4 regions of the Streptomyces sp. NPDC040610 genome follow, and region 1 is predicted to be linked to each of the others. Evidence: riboswitches for the same ligand, from Rfam matches in the RefSeq annotation. Region 1 holds a riboswitch; each other region holds the start of a gene.
The links. Region 1 has a riboswitch for cobalamin ahead of ACZ6AA_RS07185 (hypothetical protein). Riboswitches for the same ligand answer to the same signal wherever they lie in the genome.
Positions count from the first base shown of each region.

Region 1 (2,190 bases):
GTGACGACCGCCGCAGGCGGGCGACGTCCGGGATCGGGGTCCAGCGGGACTCGGCGGTCTCGCCGTTCGGTTCGGGGCGCAGGTGGCCGCCGGTGATGCGGCAGTGGTAGAAGATGCCGACGTTCTGGTGGTCGGGGAGGCCGGGGGCGCGGTCCGCCGCGGGGATCAACCGTGAGTCCACGCCCAGGAGGCGTTCGACCACCGCGTCGCAGCCCGTCTCCTCGGCGACTTCCCGGATCACCGCGTCGAACGGATCCTCCGCGTGCTCCACCCTGCCGCCCGGCAGAGTCCAGTTGCTCTCGCCGCTCGGCGGCACGTGCCGGGCGAGCAGCACCCGGCCGTCCTCGACGCACACGGCGTACGCCGCGAGCCGGAAACTCATCCGACACCTCCTGCAGGACGCCGTTGCGGCGTCCGAGAACTACTGACGAACGAGGGGCTGTACGCGTGCGTCGCTCCGGGCGAGGGCGTCAAGGGCGGTGCGGACTCCGGCATCAGCAGTCCCCATTGCCGTCGGCGGTGTCCTCGGCCTTGCCCAGTCTGCGTTCGGTCGGGTGACCGCCGCGTCCGGTGCGCCCTGCTCCGGTGATGGCACGCACCTGGTGCGCGCGTCGCCGTATCTCGGTGACCAGTGCCGGGCGGGTGTCCGGAGGGCCCGGACTCGGCGTCCGGGGCGGGGCGTCGTCGTCGAGCGCCTCGACCAGGGTGTCCAGGAACTCGGTCATGTCGACGAGTGTGTCGCGCAGCATCCGCAGCCTCGCGGTCTGGCTCCCGAGCTGTCTGCGGGTGGCGAGCAGACTCTCGAACTCCTTCACGGCCACAGCCATCATGGGCTTGCCGTCCACGATGATCTCCTGCGGTCTGTTGTTCCGCACCGATGGCCCCCTTCGCGCCTTGGTCAGGGCGGTGCCCTGAGGTACCGGCGACGGGGTGGGAGCGCGAAGGCATGACGGACGGGACGGAATCGACCCCGCGAGGCATGGCGCGATCGTCCGTCCGATCTGTACGCCGACCCGCCCTCGAGGTCACCGGGATGTCCGTGCGCGGAGTGGTCCGCACGCGGGCAGTTGGCAGGTCTTCGGACTCGCGGACCCGCCCCCCGAGGGAGGACACCTACTGGCCGTCGCTTCCCGGGCCCCGTTCGTCGGGCCCAGTGCGTGTGACGGCGGTCGTTCCCGCTCACCGCTGCGGGGCAGTCCCGGACTCCCACCGGGTTCCCTCTTGCGACGCCCCCGCCTGGCGGACGGGTCGAACCAGCTGCTGCGGCCAGCCTACGGGCTGTCGATCCGCGCGGAACAGGGCCGTGGGAATCCGTAAGGGCACCCCGCCCGGTGCGGCTGGGTGGGGGTCACTAGGGGGTGACGGGGACGGGAGCGGCTGCTACACATGGGGACGTCAAACCTGCGGCACGGGGAAGCCGGTGAGAATCCGGCACGGTCCCGCCACTGTGACCGGACGAGCCCACGCTCCCGGAAGTCAGATCGCCGTCCGCGGGTACCACGACGAGGCCCACGAGGATGGAGCCGAAACGTCGGGGAGTCCCCTGCATGCCTTGCCGCGTCTTCTCCCGCACGAGCGGAGCCGCAGCCGCCCGTTCTCCGCACAGGGGCGGGGCGGACCTGCCCTGATGTGAACGGTGCGCGGCGGCCCGCGCCTTCGACGCCCCGCGCCGCGGCCCGCCTGACTTTCCAGTCGTACGCACGCCCTTGAAGCAAGCATGTCCATCGCCGTGGACCACCTCAGGCGGCCCGGCGAAGCAGGCACAGCGTTGTGCCGCTGTTTCCGCGTGGCCGACTCCGAGCGACTTCGTACCCGAAGACCGGACGGCCGACGCCGATGCTCGCCCCCGCCCCAACAGGGTTGGCGGCAAGACGGCACGGAAACGGTCCCTCGGGCCAGGTGCCCCCGCGCTCACCCGCGCCCCCTGCGCCGACCCCGCGTGTCCCCCCCTCCCGCGGCGGCGTCCACCTGCCCTCGCGGCCTGCCCCGACGCCGCGGCCCTGGTTCGAAGAGCGCCCACGCGCGGCCGACGGCGCCCGCCGAACCAGGCAACCCCACAACGACAACCGCTCAGGAAGGACGCCCGGTGACTCACACGCGCACCACACCGGCCGAAACCCCGCTCGGCGACAGCTTCCACCTCTACGACACCACCCTGCGCGACGGCGCGCAGGGCGAGGGAATCTCCTA
Region 1 covers NZ_JBVIXA010000002.1:63,446-65,635, reverse strand. Annotated here, with positions in the region: gene ACZ6AA_RS07190 (NUDIX hydrolase) at 1-382, opposite strand, end outside; gene ACZ6AA_RS07185 (hypothetical protein) at 495-875, opposite strand; cobalamin riboswitch at 1,065-1,260, opposite strand; adenosylcobalamin (AdoCbl) riboswitch at 1,400-1,496, shown strand; gene cimA (citramalate synthase) at 2,087-2,190, shown strand, end outside.

Region 2 (2,190 bases), on a different contig from region 1:
ACGCGGGCGGCGAAGACTGGGACACATGAACAGCAACGAAACCCCGCAGAGCACGCAAAGCGCGCAGAGCCCGCAGACCGGCCAGGCTGATCAGGCCGGTCAGGCCGACCAAGCCCCTGCGCACCGGCGCGCGCCCGACGTCTGGGCCACCTTCCAGGCCGACGACGCCCCCGCCCTCATCGACTTCCTCGTCGGCACCGTCGGCTTCCTGCGCACCGCCGTCTACGAGGACGGCGACCGCGTCGCCCACGCCCAGCTCGACTGGCCCGAGGGCGGCGGCGTCATGCTCGGCAGCTACGACCCGAAGGCCGCCGAATGGTGCCTGCGGCCGGGCACGTTCGGCGCGTACGTCGTCACCGACCACGTCGACGACCTCTACCTCCGCCTCACCACCGCCGGTGTGAAGGTGATCCGCGAGATCGAGGACCAGCCGTACGGCAGCCGCGAGTTCGCGGTCGCCGACCCCGAGGGCAACAAGTGGTCCTTCGGCACCTACCGCGGTGAGCCGCGCCCCGACCAGGGGTGATGCCGCGCCGGAGTGATAGCTTGCGGACGCCAGTCGTACCCGCATCTGGGTCGGGGAATCCGGTGGAAGTCCGGAACTGACGCGCAGCGGTGAGGGGGACGGGCGGGGCCAGCGGCCACTGGGAGTCCACGGACCCCGGGAAGGCGGCCCCGCCCGGACGAACCCGAGTCCGAAGACCTGCTGGCACCGCCGTCCGCACGGGCGGCGGAGTTCGCAGACCAGGCTCCGCGCATGAGCCCTGAGACTCGGGAAGACGTGTGCCTTCGACCACGCGGCGCGTTCGCCGTACATCCCTCGCCGCCTCGCTGAGCGCGGGCCTCGTCCTGCTGACCGCGTGCGGCGGCTCGCCCGCGAAGACGTCGGACAAGGCGCGGGCGGGCTACCCCGTCACCCTCACCGCGTGCGGTGAGCGGACGAAGGTGCAGGCCCCGCCGGAGCGGGCCGTCTCCCTCGACCAGGGCTCCACCGAGATCCTCCTCTCCCTCGGCCTGGCCGACCGCATGGTGGGCACCGGCACCTGGACGGACCCCGTCCTGAAGGGCCTGGAGAAGGAGAACGCCAAGGTCCCGCGGCTCGCCGACCGCTACCCGGCGCTGGAGAAGGTGCTCGACAAGGAGCCCGACTTCGTCAGCGCGTCGTTCCTCTACACGGTCGGCAAGGGCGGCGTCGCCGACCGCGCCAAGTTCACCGAACTCGGCGTACCCGTCTACGTCTCGCCGACCGACTGCGCGGGCAAGGACAACGCCGGTGACGACGACGGCACCCGCACCAAGACCCTCACCATGGACACCGTGTACGGCGAGATCCGCGACCTCGCGCGGGTCTTCGACGTGGAGAAGCGCGGCGAGAAGCTGATCGCGGACCTCAAGTCCCGGGCCGCGCGCGCCAAGAAGTCCGTCGACGCCTCCGACACCACCCTCATGTACTGGTTCGCCAACTCCGAGTCCCCCTACATCGCGGGCTGCTGCGGGGCCCCCGGCGTCATCACCCGCGAACTCGGCGTGCAGAACGCCTTCGCCGACACCCGCGAGGAGTGGCCCCAGATCAACTGGGAGACCATCGCCGACCGCGACCCCGACGTCCTCGTCATCGGCGACCTCACCCGCAGGTCCCAGTCCGCCGAGAGCGCCCGCCAGAAGATCAAGTTCCTGGAGTCCAACCCGGCCACGAAGAACCTCACGGCCGTGAAGAAGAAGCGCTACGTCCTGCTCAGCGGCCAGGCCCTGAACCCGAGCGTCCGCACCGTCGACGGCATCGAACAAGTCGCGGCGGCGCTGCGCGAGTTCGGCCTGACGAAGTGAGGGGCGCCGCGGACGGCGGCTCGCGCGACGCCGTGGCCGGTGACGCGTCCTCCGAGGCCGCGCCCGGTGATGCGTCGTCGTCCGAGACCGCGCCCGGCGACGCGTCGTACGAGGTCGCGCCAGGTGACGTACGTCAGGCATCCCCGGCTGGCCGCCTGCGTGCCGCGCTGCGCGGTGCGCTCCTCTCCCTGGCCGGACTCGCGGTCCTGTTCCTCTCCATCGCCGTGGCCATCACCATCGGCCCCGCCGACATCTCCGTGCCCGACGTGTGGTCGGCCGTGGCGGCCCACCTCGGCTGGGGCGAGGCGGAGCTGACGCCGATCCGCGACGGCATCGTGTGGAACCTGCGGATGCCGCGCACGG
Region 2 covers NZ_JBVIXA010000012.1:219,991-222,180, forward strand. Annotated here, with positions in the region: gene ACZ6AA_RS33295 (helix-turn-helix domain-containing protein) at 1-29, shown strand, start outside; gene ACZ6AA_RS33300 (VOC family protein) at 26-526, shown strand; cobalamin riboswitch at 540-725, shown strand; gene ACZ6AA_RS33305 (ABC transporter substrate-binding protein) at 784-1,827, shown strand; gene ACZ6AA_RS33310 (FecCD family ABC transporter permease) at 1,983-2,190, shown strand, end outside.
Region 2: linked by a shared signal. The riboswitch ahead of ACZ6AA_RS33305 (ABC transporter substrate-binding protein) and the one ahead of ACZ6AA_RS07185 (hypothetical protein) in region 1 are both predicted to bind cobalamin.

Region 3 (2,190 bases), on a different contig from region 1:
CGTGGAGGCGCCGTAGTCGTAGATCAGGATGACGTCGGGGCGGCGGTCGACCACCGTTTCCCAGGAGGCGTCGCCGAAGGGCTTGTCGAGGTCGGACATGATGTTGCGGGCGCCCGCGCGTTCGATGATGTCGTTGCCTATGCCGCGGCCGCCCGCGGTGAAGGCCGTCTTGTCGCCGCTGTCGTAGACGAAGACGGCGGGGGCCTTGCCGCCCTTCGCCGACTTCTTCGCCGTGGCGGCCAGTTCCGCCTTGGCGTCGCGCACCCACGTCTCCGCCCGGTCCCTGACCCCGAACGTCGCGCCCGCCTCGCGCACCTCGCGGTACACGTCGTCCATCGTGACGGGCTTCTTGACGCAGCCCTCGATGTTGAGGCGGGTCTTGATGCCGGACTTGGCGAGGGCGTCGCGGGAGCGGCCGTCGCCCGCCGCGAAGGCGCTCGCGTAACCGCCGTACACGAAGTCGGGGTCGGCGGCGAGGAGCTTCTCGTAGGAGGGGTACTCCTTGGCGAGGACGGGGCGCGACTTGTACGCCTTCTCGTACTCGGGGAGCACCTTGTCGTCGAGGTAGGCGGTCCCGGCGATGCGGTCCTTGAGGCCCAGTTCGAGGAGGATCTCCGTCACGTGCTGGTTCATGGTGACCGCGCGCTTCGGGGGCGCGTCGTACGTCGTCCTCGTCCCGCAGTTGGTGACGGTGTACGGGAATCCGGCCTTGGCGTCGGGTTTCCCGGAGTCGTCGTCGGACGACGAGGACGACGAGCACGCGGTGAGCGGCAGCAGGATCGCCGCCGCGGCGGGCAGGGCGAGGGCACGTACGCGGGTACGCATGGGGTGCGGGCCTCCTCCAGGGGATTTCCGCGTCCCCTGAGTGCATGTGGAGGAGGCGGCAGGTCAGTTCCTGACTCCCGGGCGCGCGGGGCGCGGCCGGTCACAGTGGCGGGACCGCGCCGGATTTCCACCGGCTTCCTGGGTCCTGCCGCCTCGAGGGTCGTGAATCGTGAAGCTCGGCCTCAGTATGCCTCGACGACCCTGACGTCCTCCTCGGTGACCTCTCCTTCGACGATCCGGAAGGAGCGGAACTGGAAGGGTCCCGCGTCGTCGGTGTCGGCGGTGGAGACGAGGACGTAGTGGGCGCCCGGCTCGTTGGCGTAACTGATGTCGGTGCGGGAGGGGTAGGCCTCGGTCGCCGTGTGCGAGTGGTAGATGACGACGGGCTCCTCGTCGCGGTCGTCGAGGTCGCGGTACAGCTTGAGCAGGTCGGTCGAGTCGAACTCGTAGAACGTGGGCGAGCGGGCCGCGTTCAGCATCGGGACGAAGCGCTCGGGGCGGTCGCTGCCCGCCGGGCCCGCGACGACGCCGCACGCCTCGTCGGGGTGGTCCTTGCGCGCGTGCGCGACGATCTGGTCGTGGAGGGCCTGGGTGATGGTCAGCATGTCGGCCAGGATAAGCAGCGGGGCGGCCCCGTACCGAAGTGTGGTACGAGGCCGCCCGCATGCTGGACAGGAGCTGTCCGGGGTCAGTCCTTGGTGACCGGTGCGTCGTCCGCGGCGTTCGCGGCGTTCTCAACGGCCTGGCCGGTGTGCACGCGCTTCTTGAAGGCCGCGGCCTCCGGGTTGCGGCTCTTCAGGACCAGGTAGGACACGCACAGGATCGCGGCCCAGATCGGGGCGCAGTACAGCGAGATCCGCGCGTCCTTGTCGATGCCCATCATCACGATGACCATGCCGATGAAGGCGAGCGCGAACCAGCTCGTGTACGGGGCGCCCGGCGCGCGGAAGGTGGACTGCGGGACGAGCCCGCGGTCGGCCTTGCGGCGGTAGTTGATCTGGGAGACCAGGATCATGATCCAGGCCCACATGCCGGAGATGGTCGCGAAGGAGACGACGTAGTTGAACGCCTCACCCGGCCACTGGTAGTTGATCCACACGCCGACGAGCATCAGCGCGGCGGAGGCGGTGGTGCCGACCAGCGGCAGGCCGTTCTTGGTGAGCTTGGTGAAGAACTTCGGGCCCTGGCCGTTGAGCGCGAGGTCGCGCAGCATGCGGCCGGTGGAGTACATGCCCGAGTTGCAGGAGGAGAGCGCGGCCGTCAGGACCACGAAGTTCACGATCGCGGCACCGACGCCGAGGCCCATCTTCTCGAAGGCGGCGACGAACGGGGAGACGCCCGGCTGGAAGGACGTCCACGGCACGA
Region 3 covers NZ_JBVIXA010000004.1:163,540-165,729, reverse strand. Annotated here, with positions in the region: gene ACZ6AA_RS16625 (ABC transporter substrate-binding protein) at 1-825, opposite strand, end outside; cobalamin riboswitch at 870-989, opposite strand; gene ACZ6AA_RS16620 (M67 family metallopeptidase) at 1,008-1,430, opposite strand; gene ACZ6AA_RS16615 (amino acid permease) at 1,514-2,190, opposite strand, start outside.
Region 3: linked by a shared signal. The riboswitch ahead of ACZ6AA_RS16625 (ABC transporter substrate-binding protein) and the one ahead of ACZ6AA_RS07185 (hypothetical protein) in region 1 are both predicted to bind cobalamin.

Region 4 (2,190 bases), on a different contig from region 1:
CGTCCTGCACGCCGCCCTGCGCGAGATCCTCGGTCCCACCGCCCTGCAGTCCGGCTCCTACAACCGCCCCGGCTATCTGCGCCTGGACTTCCCCTGGCGCGGCGGGCTCTCCGCCACCGTCCGCAGCGAGGTCGAGGAGGCCGCCAACCGCGCGCTCCGCCGCGACCTGCCCGTCGGCGTGCGCTGGATGACGCTGCCCGAGGCCAAGGAGCTCGGCGCGCTCGCCCTGTTCGACGAGACGTACGGCGAGCAGGTGCGGGTCGTCGAGATCGGCGGCGCCTGGTCGCGCGAGCTGTGCGGCGGCACGCACGTCGAGCACGCCGCGCAGGTCGGCGTCGTCGCGCTGACCGCCGAGTCGTCCGTCGGCGCGGGCATGCGGCGCCTGGAGGCGGCCGTCGGCATCGAGGGCTTCGGCCATCTGGCGCGCGAGCGCGACCTCGTCGCCCGGATCGCCGAGCAGGTGCAGGCGCCGCGCGCCGAACTGCCCGAGCGCATCGCCGGACTCCTCGACCGGCTCAAGGCCGCCGACCGCGAGAACCAGCGGCTGCGGCAGGCGGCCCTGGCCGTCCGCGCGGCCGAGCTGGCCGACCGGGCCGTCGACGTGGCGGGCGCGAGCGTGATCACGGCCACCACGGACGGCGACGCGGGGGCCGCCCGGGCGCTGGCCCTGGACGTGCGCGGGCGGCTGCCCGGAGAGCGGCCGGGCGTGGCCGCCGTGGCCCTCACCGCCGACAAGCCGGTGCTCGTCGTCGCCGTGAACAAGGCCGGGCGCGCGGCGGGGCTGTCCGCGTCGGCGCTGGTCAAGAGGCTGCTCGGCGGGCGGGGCGGGGGCTCGGACGAGGTGGCGCAGGGCGGCGGGGCGGCCGCGGCGGACCTCGCGTCCGCGCTGGCGGGGCTGGCAGGGGTCGTGCGCGCGGAGCTGGGGGCGTAGGACCTCGGTAGGAGCCGGATAGGGGGTTCCCACGGCAAGTGGGAACCCGTCCGCTGTGGACTTACTAGGAAGTCCAAGTATATGTTCGTGACGAAGCCCGCGGTGCAGGGAAGCCGGTGTGAATCCGGCGCGGTCCCGCCACTGTGACCGGGGAGTGCGTTCTCGCGTGAGACAACGCCACTGACGGAGAAGTCCGTTGGGAAGGCGGGAGAGCGGACGCTGATCCGGGAGTCAGGATACCGGCCGTGGGGTGATCCGTGTTGTCCACGAGGATGGAGCAGACACGCATGGCCCCGGTGCGCACCCACGACCCCGGTGATCCGCCGATGCGAGCGACAACCCCCGCTGTCTGACGGCCCCCTGGCCGTTCGCGTCCCCTTCCCGTCCGTCACCCCGGCCTGCCCGCGCACGCCGCCGACGGCCGGTCGGGCGCGCCCGTCCCCGGATCCCACCTGACGAAAGAGCAGGCTCCCATGGTCCGTGAACTGACCCACTTCATCGGCGGCAAGCACATCCCGGGAACATCGGGCGCGCTCGCCGACGTGTACGACCCCAACACCGGCGAGATACAGGCCCGCGTCCCGCTCGCGAACCGCGCGGAGACCGAGGCGGCCATCGCCGACGCGGCCGAGGCGCAGCGCGAGTGGGGCGAGTGGAACCCGCAGCGCCGCGCCCGCGTCCTGATGCGGTTCCTGCGGATCGTCGAGGGCGAACGCGATGCGCTGGCCCGGCTGTTGTCGGCCGAGCACGGCAAGACCGTCGCCGACGCGCACGGCGACCTCCAGCGCGGCCTGGAGGTCGTGGAGTTCGCCGCGGGCATCCCGCACCTGCTCAAGGGCGAGTTCACCGACAACGCCGGGACCGGCATCGACGTGCACTCGCTGCGCCGCCCCATCGGCGTCGTCGCCGGCATCACGCCGTTCAACTTCCCGGCGATGATCCCCCTCTGGAAGGCCGCCCCTGCCATCGCCTGCGGCAACGCCTTCATCCTGAAGCCCTCCGAGCGCGACCCGTCCGTGCCGCTGCGGCTCGCCGAGCTCTTCCTGGAGGCGGGCCTGCCGCCCGGCATCCTCAACGTCGTCAACGGCGGCAAGGAGGCCGTCGACACCCTCCTGGAGGACCCGCGCGTCGAGGCGCTCGGCTTCGTCGGCTCCACGCCGATCGCCGCGCACATCTACGCCACCGCCGCCGCCCACGGCAAGCGCGCCCAGTGCTTCGGCGGCGCCAAGAACCACATGATCGTGATGCCGGACGCGGAC
Region 4 covers NZ_JBVIXA010000008.1:407,738-409,927, forward strand. Annotated here, with positions in the region: gene alaS (alanine--tRNA ligase) at 1-931, shown strand, start outside; cobalamin riboswitch at 1,015-1,193, shown strand; gene ACZ6AA_RS27525 (CoA-acylating methylmalonate-semialdehyde dehydrogenase) at 1,405-2,190, shown strand, end outside.
Region 4: linked by a shared signal. The riboswitch ahead of ACZ6AA_RS27525 (CoA-acylating methylmalonate-semialdehyde dehydrogenase) and the one ahead of ACZ6AA_RS07185 (hypothetical protein) in region 1 are both predicted to bind cobalamin.